DNA from 2 places in the Petroclostridium xylanilyticum genome. Region 2 is predicted to be linked to the other one. Evidence: a T-box and tRNA genes for the amino acid it is inferred to sense, from the RefSeq annotation. Region 2 holds a T-box; the other holds one or more tRNA genes.

Region 1 (8,109 bases), on a different contig from region 2:
TCGTGTTTCCATTATCCAATACCTCGATGAGTTCTTTTTGGATAATTTCTCCCAGTACTTTACTCTGTTCATTGTTAGTAGCATAAAATACCTGGGCACCGTAATATTTTGACTGTTCAAATCTATTTAAGTGAATACTTATAAATACATCTGCCTGACTTTCATCTATAATTTTTTTACGGTTTTTTAGATCAGAGTTTTTCTTTGCCCTTATCGTTTCTTTATCAGAATCATGGATCGAATTATCATCTGCCCGCGTGAGTACTACCATTCCTCCGCTTTGCTCTATTAATACCTGAAGTTTCTGTGCTATTGCAAGATTAATGTCTTTTTCAAGGACCCCTGTTACTGTACCTGAAGCTCCTCCATCGGGATACCCATGGCCGGCATCAACAATGATTATCCTGTTGGATGTAGGAAGTGCTATTGTAGGAACTTCAGTTTCGGAGTAAAGATTAAAAATCATATAAGATAGAATACACATAAGGATTATGAGTAAAAGGTTTGTTCTTCGAACCATCAAGATCACAGGCATATCACCTCTATTATTAAGCTTTATATTATTACTATTCCTATTAAAGAGGGGATATGCCTATTTTGTTAACTCTTTTTATTATGATTTGTATTATTTTTATTTGCAGTCCTATTGAATAACATAGCTATTTTTTCTTGTATGCTAAAATTGTACATCCCTGCTAAATATCCTAAGAATGAAGCTAAAGGAAGCACCAATACCACTAAGGCAAATACCCATGGAAAAGTTTGACCGTAAGTTTCAAAGAAGCCTAAAAACATAGACATCCATACTCTATATATAGGATTTATAATATCGAAGTTCAAACTTCCAGATCGGGCAATAAAAAATAATACAGCAAGTATTATTGTTATAATTGAAGCTAATAATCCAAACAAAGCACCTTTCAACACATAGGGCTTTGTAGTACTATAGGGTTTACTATCTTTATGCGCTACTTGCCATACATCTGAATAGATAAGTAAGAAATAAAGCACAGAAATGATACAGCTAAAAATTAACAGCCCGTTTTCCTTTTGAATAAGCCAGCCAAACACAGGCATAAATACAAGCGTCAGTATCACAAATAATACATGGCTCCATAATAATTTGATAGATACTCTGATATACTGATTCATAAATACTCCCCTTATCCCCTTCTTTGGTCTTTTATCCATACACTTCCCTGTACACTTTTGGCTTTTTTCTTTACTTCAGCGGCAATTTCAGAAACTTGAAGCGAACTGAATAAAGTCCGGTGTTCATTGGTAACAATAGCAATAGAAATACTCATTACCGGAAATTTCATTTGATTACCTAATCGGTCCGTAGTAACGATATATCCCCGTTGTATATCCTCTTGTGTGTATAGGTCCAATATTTTTTTGTCAAAATCAGTTATAATCCCTTCTGCAATCTTTTCTGCATTTTCAGGTACAGTAACGACTACGAAATCATCTCCACCAATGTGACCTATAAAGTCTTTACCGTTAGAAAATAAATTGACATTATCCTGTAATATATCGGCAGTTAGCTTTATTGCCCTGTCTCCGCTGGCAAAACCATATACATCATTATAAGCCTTAAAGTTATCCAAATCAATATATAGTACGGCAAACAACTCCTTGCGCGCAATCCGGCTGTTGATTTCAGCCTGTATCTCAACATTGCCCCGTAGCCCTGTAAGAGGGTTTGCCCAACGGTTTCTGTCAATTCTCTTTAAAGTATTTCTTACCCTGCTAAGGAGTTCCCGTGGATTGAAAGGTTTAGTAATATAGTCATCTGCACCAAGCTCCAGGCCTTTCAATTTGTCCTCTTCATTATCTTGAGCCGTTAGGATAATAATGGGCATAAGGTTATTACTTTCATCATCTCTTAAAATTTTACAAACCTCAAAGCCGCTCATCCCGGGCATTACGACATCAAGTATTACCAAATCCGGCTTTTCTGCCCTTACTTTAAGTAATCCTTCAGCTCCTCCTGTCGCACTAGTAACATCATAACCAGCATTTTGCAGGATATCTGATATTAATTTAATCATAAATGGAGTATCATCAATAATTAGTATCTTTTTTTTAAACATAGCAACGCCTCACATTTTGGGTAGGCAATTTCTTGTAATCACTTTACTGTTATACCACTATTTCCCATTATATATTAATTATATATTAATTATATATCATATGCAATAAAAACTGAATAGAAAAATGTAAAAACATCAGGAAATTTTTAGAAAATAAAACAAAACCAAAAGTAATATATACTTCTGGTTTTATGTAAAACATTTGGAGGCGCCACCCGGATTTGAACCGGGGAATAAAGGTTTTGCAGACCTCTGCCTTACCGCTTGGCTATGGCGCCATAAACACGGCATCATTTAGTTTTGTCAATCATATATGCTACCATTCATTTTATAATTACGTCTACCGATACTTCAAAAAATAAAAGACCTCATGTGTCCTTTACTTTATTGGAGCGGGAGACGGGATTCGAACCCGCGACGTTCACCTTGGCAAGGTGACGCTCTACCTCTGAGCCACTCCCGCAAATATTTAATTAGGTAATGGTGCCTCCGGGCGGAATCGAACCACCGACACGGGGATTTTCAGTCCCCTGCTCTACCGACTGAGCTACAGAGGCATATATGGCGACCCAGAAGGGGCTCGAACCCTCGACCTCCAGCGTGACAGGCTGGCATTCTAACCAACTGAACTACTGGGCCATACTTTAATTTATGGTGGGCACAATAGGGCTCGAACCTATGACCCCCTGCTTGTAAGGCAGGTGCTCTCCCAGCTGAGCTATGCGCCCTTACCGCTTTTCACTTATCTGTCGTGTTCAGCGACAGATATTAGTATACAAAAGAATAGACTTAAAGTCAAAATAATATAAGCTCATTAAATCTAAATAATATAATTTATAATCTAAAATCTTTATTTTTCTCATTTTTACTAATCATATCATTATATATTAATATTCATTTATAGTTCACAGCTCACAGATTTACTACCTTATTGATTGCTGTAAACCATGAACTATATAAATTGCATTAAAGATTTTACATAACTGGTCAGGAATGCGACATGGGAACAGTTCCTCAGTCATCTAAGGTCCAGGGGACACACCTCGTGCCGAGGAATGTCCCCAATTAATGCATATGCGACAGACGAACCGTCCCCAAGCCGCATTCCTTCTTTGTGCTCCAATGTAAATTCTTTAATACAATACATATAAAATCCATATGTTATTTACCTCGTACTTTTCTCTAATAACGCTCCTAGTTCACTTTTATTAAAATGATAAATTTTATTGCAAAAATGACAGGTAAGTTCTGCTTCTCCCTGTTCTTCTATTATATCTTCCAGTTCTTTTTTCCCCAGACTGATGAGGGCACGTTCTATCCTTTCCCGTGAACATCCGCATTCATATCTGGTATCTATCTTTTCAGAAATATTCCATTCAAAATCTTTAAGTATTTTTCCCAATATATCTTCGGCATTCATACCTTCTGATACCATACTGGTAACAGGTGAAAGTTGTGAGATAACATTTTCCAGTTTTTCGGCAACTTTATCATCAGCCTCCGGCATTAATTGTATAATAAAACCCCCGGACGCTTTAACAGACAAATCAACATCCACCAGTACTCCTAATGCAACTGCTGAAGGAGTCTGTTCTGATCTTGCATAATACAGTGTTAAATCTTCAGCTATTTCCCCGGTTGCCAGAGGTACTTGTCCTACATAGGGTTCCTTTAGGCCTAAATCCCGTATAACACTTAGATATCCATTGCGGCCTATTGCTCCTCCAACATCTAATTTACCATTAGGTTTTAAAGGTAATTCCACATGAGGATGATGTACATAGCCTTTGACATTTGCCCTGGAATCTGCAACAGCTACAACTCCTCCCAGCGGACCGTCACCTTTGATTTGAATAGTAAGTATATCCTGTTCGCCTTTTAACATGGCACCCATCATGGCAGCGGCAGTAAGTGTTCTTCCTAATGCCGCAGTTGCAATAGGATAGGTATTGTGTATTTTTTGTGCTTCATTTACTAGATTGGTAGTAATTGCTGCAAAAGCTCTAATTGTACCATCCGTTGATAATGCTCTAACAATATGATCAGGCATGATTGTCCCTCCAGTCCCTATTCGTGCTGAGTGAGGAATGGTAAATATATCGCTAATTACTGCCCACTATCCACTCCTCACTATTTTAGTATTAAAAAATCCCCTGTACAATTATAAATTATACGGGGGATTTTTGGCTACTTTATTTTTTCATTATCGAACATATATATGATAAACTCTAACGTATTTCTAGAATAATTATACCCTAGTTACATTAGCAGCTTGAGGTCCTTTTGCTCCTTCGATAACTTCAAATTGTACATTCATTCCTTCTTCAAGGGTCTTGTAGCCCTCCATATTAATTGCTGAGAAATGTACAAATACGTCTGTTCCAGCTTCACTTTCAATAAATCCATAACCCTTCTCAGCATTAAACCATTTTACTTTACCTTTTTGCATTTAAAAAATACCTCCTAAAACTTTATGACTGTAGTTAAAAAATTCCTTTAACTACTTTCTACAGTCTACCATACAGTGATACCTTTGTCAATCACTTCGTTTGGCTATAAAGAAGACCCTTTCGCTGTTTTCCAACGGCTTATTAAAAGTAAATTGTTCATAGGCATCTAAAAATTCTAATCCAGCCTCTTTTAGACATTCCTTAATGGTAGAAATACTGTATGCTCTTTCCTGGTGAATTTCATCCACTCTGCTGTATTTTTCTCCCTCTTTTACAAAAAAAGTAAGATAAAATTCACATATTTCAGTTTTTTTGTTAAAATTATTTTCCCACACATAAAAAATTTCATTCTCATCTACAACAAATGTATTATTTCCTAAAATCTTCTTTAACTTATAATAAGAATTTGTATCAAAAATAAATAATCCCCCAGGGTTGAGATAATTTCTTACCAATTTAAACATTTTGATTAGCTCTTTTTCTTGCAAAATATAATTAACGCTATCCATCAAGCAAAGGATAACATCAACTGTACCGTACAATTCAAACTCTGTCATATCCTGATGAAGATATAAAATGTCTAAATCCATTTCTTTTGCTTTAGGCACAGCTACATTTAACATGTCCTCAGATATGTCTATGCCTATCATATCATAACCCCGCCGGGCCATTCTTGTGCAGATATTTCCTGTTCCACAGGCCAATTCCAGAACAAGATTAGGTTTCACATTATATTTTTTAAATATTGCTTCGATGTAATCCACCCACTGAGCATAGTCGACATCATACATCAGCCTGTCATATATATATGCAAATCCTGAATAACTTGTTGTCATTTGTTCTCCCCAGCATTCTCACCAGATATTCTTTCCAGCACCGTTTTATAGCCATCAGCCCCATAGTTTAGACAGCGGTTTACCCGGCTGATGGTAGCCGTACTGGCTCCGGTTTTATTTACGATATCGGTATATACATGGTGCTCTTTCAACATTTTTGCTACCTGCAGCCGCTGGGCCATTGCTTTTATTTCAGAAATAGTACATAAGTCCTCAAAAAAATTGTAACATTCTTCAATATCTTTTAAAGTAAGAATGGCTTTAAAGAGTTCATCGGTATGCTCATCTCTAATTTTTGAGTTCATTTACATCACCGCACCTTATTTCTTATAAATAATGTATTGCCTAGCTTGGCTCCGGCACACGCACCAACCAAGTCACATTTTGCCCTTAGTACAAAAAAAGTCTTATCTCCTGCCAGACTGCTTCCTTCGAGAGATTCAAAGTTCGCCTGTCCTTTCGAAATGACTATATCCGCTTCTTCAAATTGGTCTAAAAATTCTTTAGAACACCTATCGATATAAACACCCATAAAGTTGCTGCCATTGGTAATTACCTTTGCAAGTTCTATCATACCAACCTCAACCGCATCAATCATGGTAGAATCATTTAAAATAGGTCCTCCCTTTACAGCATATATAATTTCCTGGGCATACTTCTTTAACTGCAATACTAAAAGCTTATCAAATACAATCTCCCCACTATTATCACCAAGAATCAGTATTTTTTTACATGTAGCAAGCTTCTGTTTAAAATCGTCATAGTCGCACAAGTCAAATTCTTTATCGGTAATTTCCCTTAAAGCCGCATGAATATCAAAATCCGGCATAATGCCCATATCTATTACATTTCCGGCTACTGCCACCTTAAATGCTGTCAGCAGAGGATCTGTGGAATTATTAATAATGCCTTCCACCTTATCATACAAGCTGAATGCCAGCCTGTTGGATTCCTCTTTAGCCTGTCTGAACGGATCTTCCATATCCATTGCTTTATATGCTTCCAGCAATACAATAGATGAATTCTCAGCGGGTGAAGCATTGATGTCCAATGTAGGAATAATTTTAATCACCTGGTTTATCACTTCATTATATTTTTCTTTAGGATAATTTGCAGCTTTTAATGTAGATATGACCTGTTTTAAATAACAGGGTACACATTCTATTTCAACTTTCATACTTTGACCTCTTTCTATATAATCATTCACGGTCTACAGATTCCTACCCACTACGAGATATTTTATCACACTAAAGTATTAAAGTAAATATACTACTCTTTCGTCAAATTCGCAAATGCAGCCATCAAATTTTTAGTCCCGATGCTTTCAAATGCAATTTCTAATTTTACATCATTTCCTATAGGCTGCGCACCTATCACCATGCCTTTACCGAATTTCCTGTGGATTACAATGTCTCCAACATTAAAATCCAGTGATGCTTTTTCAGGTTTTGTCAGGGTATTGCCAAGGATACTGCTTTTAGGAATCGTCGGTGTTTTTGTAACCGTATTGCTTTGCTTAAATTCAGTCTCCGGTTTTCCTTCCAGCAACTCACCAGGAATTTCTTCCACAAACCTTGAAAGGCGGTTGTACATGGTGCTTCCAAATAAAGTCCTGCGAAACGCATGAGTTATATACAGCTGTTCCTGCGCCCGGGTAATGCCTACATAGCACAGTCTTCTCTCTTCCTCCAACTCACTTTCATCCATGCTTGAACGATAACCGGGGAATATGCCCTCTTCCATGCCGCACAGGAATACTACCGGAAATTCCAGTCCTTTTGCACTATGCAAGGTCATAAGTACTACTGCATCCTGCTCTTCATCATAATTGTCAATATCCGATACCAGGGACACTTCTTCCAAAAAAGCCTCCAATGTCTTTTGTTCGGAATTATTTTCAAATTCCATGGCAATGGAGATAAACTCTTTCAGGTTTTCTATCCTTGTCTGAGCCTCAATGGTTTCTTCCCGTTCCAGAGCCTCCAAATAACCTGTCTTCTCCAATACTTTATTGACTAACTGGGTAACAGTCAGCTCATCTTTTTCAGCTCTTAACGAGTTTATTAAATGTACAAAATCCATCAGCTTGGCTGATGCTCTTGTTAAAGCAGATATGCTGTCTGCATTGGAGATAGTAGCAAAAATACTTGTCTCTCTCTCATTTGCGATTTCTTCAGCATTTTCAATTGTAGTTTTACCTATTCCTCTTTTGGGTTCGTTAATAATTCGTTTAAGGCTTATATTATCCATCGGATTTTGTATAACCCTCAAATATGCAATCAAATCTTTAATTTCTTTTCTATCATAGAATCTTAAACCACCCAATACTCTATAAGGAATTGCTTCCCTTAGCAGCATATCTTCTATTACACGGGACTGGGCATTCATTCTATACAGGACTGCAAAATCAGAATATTTACGCCCCTTTTGTCCCCTCAATTTTTCAATTTCCTGTGCTATAAACAATCCTTCCTCATGCTCATTTTCTGCACCGAACAAACGAATCATATCACCGGTTTCATTTTGCGTCCAGAGGTTTTTCCCCTTACGCCCATAGTTATTTTTTATTACATGGTTGGCAGCATTTAATATATTCTTTGTAGAACGGTAATTCTGTTCCAATTTTATGGACGTGGCATCCTTGAATTCTTTTTCAAAATCCAGTATATTTCGTATGTTAGCCCCTCTAAACTTATATATGCTCTGGTCGTCATCCCCTACAACACA
Region 2 (8,109 bases):
TATGTTCCCTATGATACCTGCTCTTCGCGTTGTATCAGATATAAGCAGTCCTTTGCTTATGTCTTTTCCATATAGAACCACAGGTGAAAGCTTTCTCCCAAACCTTGCATCACCCGAGCTATAATGGGGTGAAAGTAAAATTAATAATGTATTGTCCCTATCTACCGCAGCTGCAAGCTTCCCCAGAAAAACATCAATATCTTTGAGTATCTTATTTTTATCCGCATAAAGTGCCATACCGTTGTTATGATAGTATTCCAGTCTTGACGTATCACCGGTATCAACTACGATGAAGTCATTGACAGAATATTTTTTCCTAAAAACTTCGTAGAGCAATTGATAATCAGTCGCATACCCTGGCAATTCGTTACCAGGCAGCATTATATTTTCTCCTATCTCGCCATCATCAATCATTCCACGGCTATCCATAGCAATCAATGCGGCAGGAGAGTATTGTATATCATTGTTATCCTGATTTCCTATCAGTGCCGTCTTTAACCCTTTTTGATGAAAAAAATCTCCCAAAGAGCCAACGCTGACATTGTAGGTATTACTGTCATTGGATGCTATAATGTCATCGATATTTTTAACATATAGGAAAGTACCTTTACGTTCAACCAAGCAATGGTTTGGAACAGCATCAGCCCGGGTACCCCACCCCAATGTGGCAAACGCCCTTATGCTATCTGTTTTACTGCCCCCCCGGGTATTCATCAATCCAACTGCACCATGCTCCATTAACTTTTTAACATTTTGCATACTGATAAACTCTTCGAGGTTTGTAAAATTAATAGTTACAATAACAGCTTTTCTATGCTCATGCTGACTGGCATACGCAGTAGAAAAGCTGCAAAAAACAACTATGATTGCCAATAGAATATTATGCCTGCTTTTCTTTAAGATAGCACCGAACCAATTCCTCCAACAGTTCATCTCTTTCTAACCTTCTTATCATACTTCGTGCATTGTTGTGACTCGTTATGTAAGTAGGGTCTCCTGAAAGAATATAACCCACAATCTGGTTGATTGGGTTGTAACCTTTCTCATTAAGAGCTTCATATACATTTTGAAGTATCTGTCTTACCTCATTTTCTTTTTCGTTTTCCACCTTGAATTTTACTGTCTCATTCATGCTCATACCTACTCACCTTCCTTATTGTATTTATATTATTAGAATAATATACACCAATTATTTATGCAATATAAAAAAATAAATTAGTTCACGGTTCACAGAAATCATTATATATTTACCCGTGAACCGTGAACAATTAACAATTTTTTATTCTCTTAACTGTGCATCCAAATTAGTTTTTAAACCGTTAATAATCTTATTAAATACTTTATTGATATCTTCATCGGTGAGTGTCCTGTCGCTGGCCCTAAAGGTAATGGAGTAGGCTACACTTTTCATTCCTTCCGGAATTTGCTTTCCTTTATAGACATCAAATAGTTTCACATCTTCAAGAAGCTTGCCTGAGCACTGCTTGATAATATCTTCTATTTGTTTTACCATAATTTCATCCTTCACCAGCATGGCAATATCCCTTGTTACGGCAGGATATTTTGGCAGAGGCTTGTATTGTGCTACCATGTTTGCATTTTCCAAAAGAGTGTTAAAATCTAACATTGCCACATAGGAACGAACAGCAAGTTCATAATTTTCCAGCACATCAGGATGGACCTCACCCATAATTCCTAATTCTTTTTGGTTGATGTAAACCTTTGCCGTTCTGCCTGGATGGAAAGATGGATTGTTTTTTTCAGGAATAATTTCATATTCCTGAATACCTAAAATATATAATAATTCTTCTACAACTCCTTTAAGCAGATAAAAATCACTTTCCCCATACATTCCCAGTGTGACAACCAGTTTTTCTTCAGGCAGTTCCTGCACCGGCAAAGCTTTAGGTATATAAATGCTTCCTAATTCAAATAACTTCACCTGTTCCACCCTATGGTTATAGTTTCTTGCCATGACTTCAAGCATTCCGGATAAAGTAGTCGTTCTCATGATACTGTTTTCTTCTCCCAGAGGGTTGGAAATAGTAACCACCTTTCTCAATTCGCTGTCTTGTGGTATATTCAAATAATCGAATATTTTAGGACTGGTGAAGGAATAGGTAATAATCTCGGAAAGTCCTTGGGCAATTAAACAATTTTTAATTTTATCCTCAAGCAGCTGCTTGCGGTTCTTTCTTCCCTGCGTCGTTTTTCCGGACAAAAGTGTAGATTCTATTTTATCATAGCCATATATTCTTGCTATTTCCTCAGCAAGGTCCGCTTCTGATTCCACGTCGGACCTAAATGTCGGAACAGTGACAAGCATTTTTTCTTCATCTACTTCAAATTCAAGCTTTCGAAGAATATCTACCATATATTCTTTGCTGATATTTGTTCCTAAGAAAGCATTAATCTTATCAGGACGCAATTTTAGTTGTACAGGTGTTACACTGCTGTTGTTTACGTCTATGATTCCGTTCACAACTTCCCCTGCGCCCAGTTCAGTGATAAGCTGGCACGCCCTATCAAGTGCTCTTACAACATTGTTTACGTCTAATCCTTTTTCAAACCGCGCGGATGCCTCTGTTCTCATACCCAGCTTTTTGGCCGTCAGTCTTATAGAACTTCCCAGGAAATTAGCAGATTCAAATAAGATGGTTTTCGTATCTTGCGTAACTTCAGAGTTTGCGCCACCCATTACCCCTGCTACAGCAACCGGCTTTTCTGCATCTGCAATGACCAACATGCTGCTATCAAGTTTTCGTTCCTGTCCGTCAAGGGTTTGTATGATTTCCTCATCCTCTGCCCTTCGGACAACAATCTTGTTTCCACTAAGGTTTTTCAAATCAAAAGCATGCATTGGCTGGCCGAATTCGAGCATTACATAGTTTGTGATATCTACAATATTATTAATAGATCTTACACCGCATGCCCTCAGCCTGTCACGCATCCACTTGGGTGAAGGTTCTATTTTTACATTTTTTATCACCCTGGCCGCATACCGCGGACACAAATCAGGGGCCAAAACCTCTATCGAAGCATAAGCACTTACATCTTCTCCTGCTTCTTTTACCTTTACCAGCGGCCTTTTAAACACTTTATCAAGTGTAACTGCGGTTTCCCTCGCCAAACCAATTACACTTAGACAATCGGGACGGTTTGATGTAATTTCAAACTCAATGACATTCTCATTTAATCCTAATACCTCTTTTATATCTTTACCTAACGCATATTCACCATCTAAAATTAAAATTCCATGATCAGGAGCGTTTGGATAATCTTCTTTGGTTAAACCCAACTCTTCAATAGAACACATCATTCCATTGGATTCCACGCCCCTTAATTTACCCTTCTTGATTGTAACACCTCCAGGCAGCTTTGCTCCATGTCTGGCAACAGGAATACAGGCCCCGGCATAAATGTTAGTTGCTCCTGTCACAATCTGCACAACTTCATCACCTAAATCTACCTGGGATACTTGCAGTTTATCCGCATCAGGATGTTTTTCTACCGTTAATATTTTTCCTACAACTACATTTTGAATATCTTCTCCGGTTTTTTCTATCCCCTCCACCTTGGACCCGGACATGGTCATTGCTGAAGCGTATTCTTCAGGTGTTACTTCTATATCAACATAATCTTTCAGCCAACTCATGGGAATTTTCATAAAATATAACTCCTTTCTAAATCAAAATTGTTTTAAGAACCTCATATCATTCTCAAAGAACAATCTTAAATCATCAATATCAAATCTCCTCATAACGATTCTTTCCAGACCCATGCCAAAAGCAAAACCGCTATATTCTTCCGGGTCAATGCCGCAAATTTTTAACACCTTGGGGTGCACCATTCCTGAACCAAGGATTTCAATCCAGCCTTCCCCCTTACATACTCTGCATCCTGAACCACCACATACAAAACAGGATACATCCATCTCGGCACTAGGCTCAGTAAATGGAAAATGGTGCGGCCTGAACCGTACTTTTGCATCTTCTCCATACAACCTCTTTGCAAATACTTCCAGTGTCCCTTTTAAATCTCCCATTGTAACATTTTTATCTACCACCAAACCCTCAATCTGATGGAATACAGGAGAGTGAGTTGCATCCACGGCATCAGAGCGGTAAACTCTCCCGGGTGAAATAACCCGGATAGGAGGTTTCTTGTTTTCCATTGTCCTAATTTGGACTGGAGAAGTTTGCGTTCTTAAAACGATATTTTCATTAATGTAAAAAGTATCCTGTGTATCTCTTGCCGGATGGTTTTTTGGAATATTTAAGGCTTCAAAATTATAGTAATCCAGTTCTACTTCAGGACCTTCAGCAATTTCGAAACCCATCCCTATAAAAATATCTTTTATTTCATCCAATACAATACTAAGAGGATGTTTTTTACCTAAACTTCTCCTTTTCCCAGGCATGGTTACATCTATCACTTCCTGTTGAAGCTTCTCCTGCTTCTCTTTCTTTACCAATACCTGTTTTACATTATCGATTTTTTCTTCCAAATAACCTCTAATTTCATTTGCCAGTTGACCAATGACCGGTCTTTCTTCTGCAGATAAGGCACCCATACCCCTAAGTACCGAGGTTAGCTCACCTTTTTTTCCCAGATACTTTATTCTTACGTTTTCTAATTCCTGTATTGACGAAATATTCTCCAGTTCTTTTTCAGCATTAAACCTGATACTGTTAAGCTGCTCTTTCATTGTATCAAATACTCCTTTCATAATATATACAAAATATACAAAAAAATAAATGCCTTTGTCCCCGTAATAGGGACGAAGGCATATTTTTCCGCGGTACCACCCTGCTTCTTGCGTGCACTAAAAAAAGTGCCAACAAGCGCTCATTGTCATGTAACGGTTCCCACCGGTATTACTTACTACACGGTTAACTTTTCAGTAATACAGTTCCAGAGCGAACTTCAGTTAAACTTTTCCAAAAAGTGTTTTCAGCCGGTGACACTTTCTCTCTGATGGCCAGTTTTAACCTACTCTTCTCCTTCATTACTTTTCAACTTTTAATTTGTGCAGTATTATAACACACTCAATTCAACATATCAAGGGGCATTAAGATTATTTTGACACACTTTCATTTAACGCCCTTATTGTTGCAACATATAATGCGTCTGCCGCTTTTTGCAGGAAGGAATCAGTTTTTAATTTCTGTCTATCCGACTCATTGGTGAGAAAAGCTACTTCGGCAATAACTGCAGGCATTTTGGTCTTATTCAAGACTACAAGTTTAGGTCTTTCTCTTAATCCCCTGTCTGTAGTGCCCAGATGTTTTACCATCTCTTCCTGGACAATTTGAGCTAACCTGCGTCCGGTAATACCGTAAGCAGAATAATAGTCAGAAGATGACGGATAATACAATGTCATTGTGCCATCATAATCGGGATCTTGTATTGCATTATTATGTACACTTATAAATAGTGTTGCATCCAGCCTGTTTGCAAGCTCCGCCCTTTCAGCCAATTCAACGAAAGCATCATCTTTTCTGGTAATGTATACTTTTACGCCGGCATTCTTAAGCATCTTATATAACCTTAGAGATATATCCAAATTGGCATCTTTCTCTTTAATCTCATCTTTATAGACAGCTCCAGGGTCTTTCCCTCCATGTCCTGGGTCTATTACTACCACCTTATTCTTGGCTCCGGGATTTAGCTCCAAATTAGCAGGTATATTTGAAGAATCCGGGACATTGCTTTTATCTTCTACAACATCAATAATTGTTTTTCCACCGGTTGTCTGGGCATTCACTAAATATTTATATGGCTTCTTTGCATAAAAAACGATATCGGTAGTTGCGGTTTGAGTATTCTTAGTAATATCTATATAATCAAAATACACATCATTAATATGTATCCTTCCAGTCCCTAAATCCAACCAGGAATAAGGAACGGAAATAGTATGTTTATTGCTGTAGGGGTCACTCTTTTCAGTATAATCAGAGATCGTATTACTGCCGTAAATAATAAGTTGAGGTTTATCCATATTACTATAGTAAACATTTTTATAGGATGGAGTCGTAATTTCCAACTTCAATCCGTTTGTTGTCTCTTTAACTTCAAATTGTGGCTGCCCTTCTACATCCACCACGATTCTAACAGTATTGGGATCATATTGTGCATATCTAACTGACTTTACAATATTTCCATTAGCCTTAATAACTTTTTCAGCAGCATCTAATTTAGCTAATGGAATATCTAAAACTATTCTATCCGGATTACTGTATCGGGACATACTAGGTTTTTGTAAATAGTCCATGCTGATGTCGACTGTATTTATGCTGCCGGATTGAGTAAATTTCACATTCGTAACATTAGCAATCGCGTTATTAAAATCAATATAAAGCTGCTTTTTGTCCCGGGATAATTCTATTTTATAGCTTGTCCACATTTTTAAGTCCACAACAACACGGGTAACATTCGGATTGATCTCATACTGTGCAGACCTTATTTTAGAAATATTATTATAATTAATTTCAAATTCTTTTTTTTCAACATCTAAAACAGCATTTTTTACGTCTATAACAAGTCTCGGATGATCCTCCAGCTCAAAAGTTGAGTATTGGTCAATGGCTGAATCAGAACTAACTATTATCCTTGATTTATTATCTTTGGTTGTATATTCAATTTTATTGATCTTCACATCTGCAGCCTTTTCGTTTTTTTCCGGAGGACTATCAGGGTTAAAAACTACATCAGACGGTGTGTAGTCTATTGTAATCAACCGTTGGGCAGCTTTCCAATCTACTTTCATACCAAGCATTTCTGCCACAAAACGGGTTGGGATCATGGTCCTTGAGTTAATAATTTTAGATGGGATTTCCATCTCATATTTTTTATCATTTACAATAGCAATCTTATCATTAATAGTAAGCAATATGTTGGTATTGTTCATAGAAACTGCTACCTGGGATTTAGCTTCGTCCCATGATACTTTTGCGCCAAGCTTTTCAAATACTGCCCTGGCAGGTACTACGGAACGGTCATCGAATATGATTGGCGGCATATCCGTTTGCAGCATTTCACCATTTACCTGAAGATAGGTAGGCGGAATATTATAATCATGCCACTGTCCATCGTAATAATATTTAGTTGCGCTTGATGTGTTCACTTGTGCGTATACCGGGATGTTGATTAGTAAAAGCATAAAACATACGAACAAAACAATTAGCCTTTTCATTATATTGCACCTCACAAAAAATTTGCCATTAAATACAATTCGACACAAAACCTTTTTTTCCTTCAAAAAACCAGCCGAAAAGGCCAATTGTAAAATAATTGTAAAACTTTTGTAACAAAATGGCTAAAAAGAGTCTACACCTGGTAAAACAAGTGTAGACTCTTTTTTAATGGGTTTTGTTTATATCATACTTATTACCTTCTATATCTTCAAAATAATTGCCATAGTGTCTGCTATAGGATGTATGCTCATTTTCAAGATAATGAAGATTTGCTGCTATTCGTACGACATGAGCATTTTTATCATGCTGGATTTGAATATCTGACGGCTTGCCGTCATCATTTCTATTTTCCAGGTAATATGTCAAAAATTCAGAAGCTATTTCATTAGTATATTGATCATATATTGCTTCGTATTCCTTTTCCGGAATTTCCAGCATAATTCTGTGAAGACCATCATTGACACTTCTTGTTTCCACAACGCTATTTAACATAATAAAATCAACTCCTTTAAAATTATTTTGTCAAAAAAGGAGTTAAATTATTTTTACATCTAAAAAAATCTTTTTATGATATTTAGAACAATTGTTAAAATTACACTTAAAAGAATAGACGTAACAATTGGGAAATAGAATGCAAAATTTCCTTTTCTTATTGCAATATCTCCCGGCAATCTGCCTATTCCTATCTTACTGCCAAATATAAAAATAATTCCAACCGCAATCATAATAACTCCGAAGGTTATAAGCATTTTACCAATAGATGAAGAAATATCAAACATTGTTGATCCCTCCTATCGATTTAATTTCTAGACCTCAGCCTCATTCCTGATATTCAATTCCAAAATGCTCATACGCCAGCTTGGTTACTGTCCTTCCCCGGGGCGTTCGATTGATAAACCCTAACTGCAAAAGA

The links. The T-box of region 2 lies ahead of pheS (phenylalanine--tRNA ligase subunit alpha). A T-box ahead of a tRNA ligase gene usually reads a tRNA of that ligase, here a tRNA-Phe.
Region 1: it encodes a tRNA-Phe, which carries the amino acid that the T-box ahead of pheS (phenylalanine--tRNA ligase subunit alpha) is inferred to sense. The anticodon was not compared.

The regions. Positions count from the first base shown of each region.
Region 1 is NZ_NPML01000012.1:131,788-139,896, forward strand. It holds gene cwlD (N-acetylmuramoyl-L-alanine amidase CwlD) at 1-484, opposite strand, end outside; gene CIB29_RS07550 (hypothetical protein) at 601-1,152, opposite strand; gene CIB29_RS07555 (GGDEF domain-containing response regulator) at 1,164-2,096, opposite strand; tRNA gene CIB29_RS07560 (tRNA-Cys) at 2,300-2,374, opposite strand; tRNA gene CIB29_RS07565 (tRNA-Gly) at 2,485-2,559, opposite strand; tRNA gene CIB29_RS07570 (tRNA-Phe) at 2,578-2,653, opposite strand; tRNA gene CIB29_RS07575 (tRNA-Asp) at 2,659-2,735, opposite strand; tRNA gene CIB29_RS07580 (tRNA-Val) at 2,749-2,824, opposite strand; gene hslO (Hsp33 family molecular chaperone HslO) at 3,262-4,146, opposite strand; gene CIB29_RS07590 (cold-shock protein) at 4,345-4,545, opposite strand; gene CIB29_RS07595 (class I SAM-dependent DNA methyltransferase) at 4,633-5,382, opposite strand; gene CIB29_RS07600 (YerC/YecD family TrpR-related protein) at 5,379-5,687, opposite strand; gene CIB29_RS07605 (damage-control phosphatase ARMT1 family protein) at 5,693-6,559, opposite strand; gene pcrA (DNA helicase PcrA) at 6,652-8,109, opposite strand, start outside.
Region 2 is NZ_NPML01000007.1:205,199-213,307, forward strand. It holds gene CIB29_RS04255 (alkaline phosphatase family protein) at 1-933, opposite strand, end outside; gene CIB29_RS04260 (IreB family regulatory phosphoprotein) at 881-1,138, opposite strand; gene pheT (phenylalanine--tRNA ligase subunit beta) at 1,280-3,667, opposite strand; gene pheS (phenylalanine--tRNA ligase subunit alpha) at 3,689-4,708, opposite strand; T-box leader at 4,774-5,018, opposite strand; gene CIB29_RS04275 (N-acetylmuramoyl-L-alanine amidase family protein) at 5,078-7,195, opposite strand; gene CIB29_RS04280 (hypothetical protein) at 7,362-7,688, opposite strand; gene CIB29_RS04285 (DUF2905 domain-containing protein) at 7,748-7,975, opposite strand; gene ruvB (Holliday junction branch migration DNA helicase RuvB) at 8,016-8,109, opposite strand, start outside.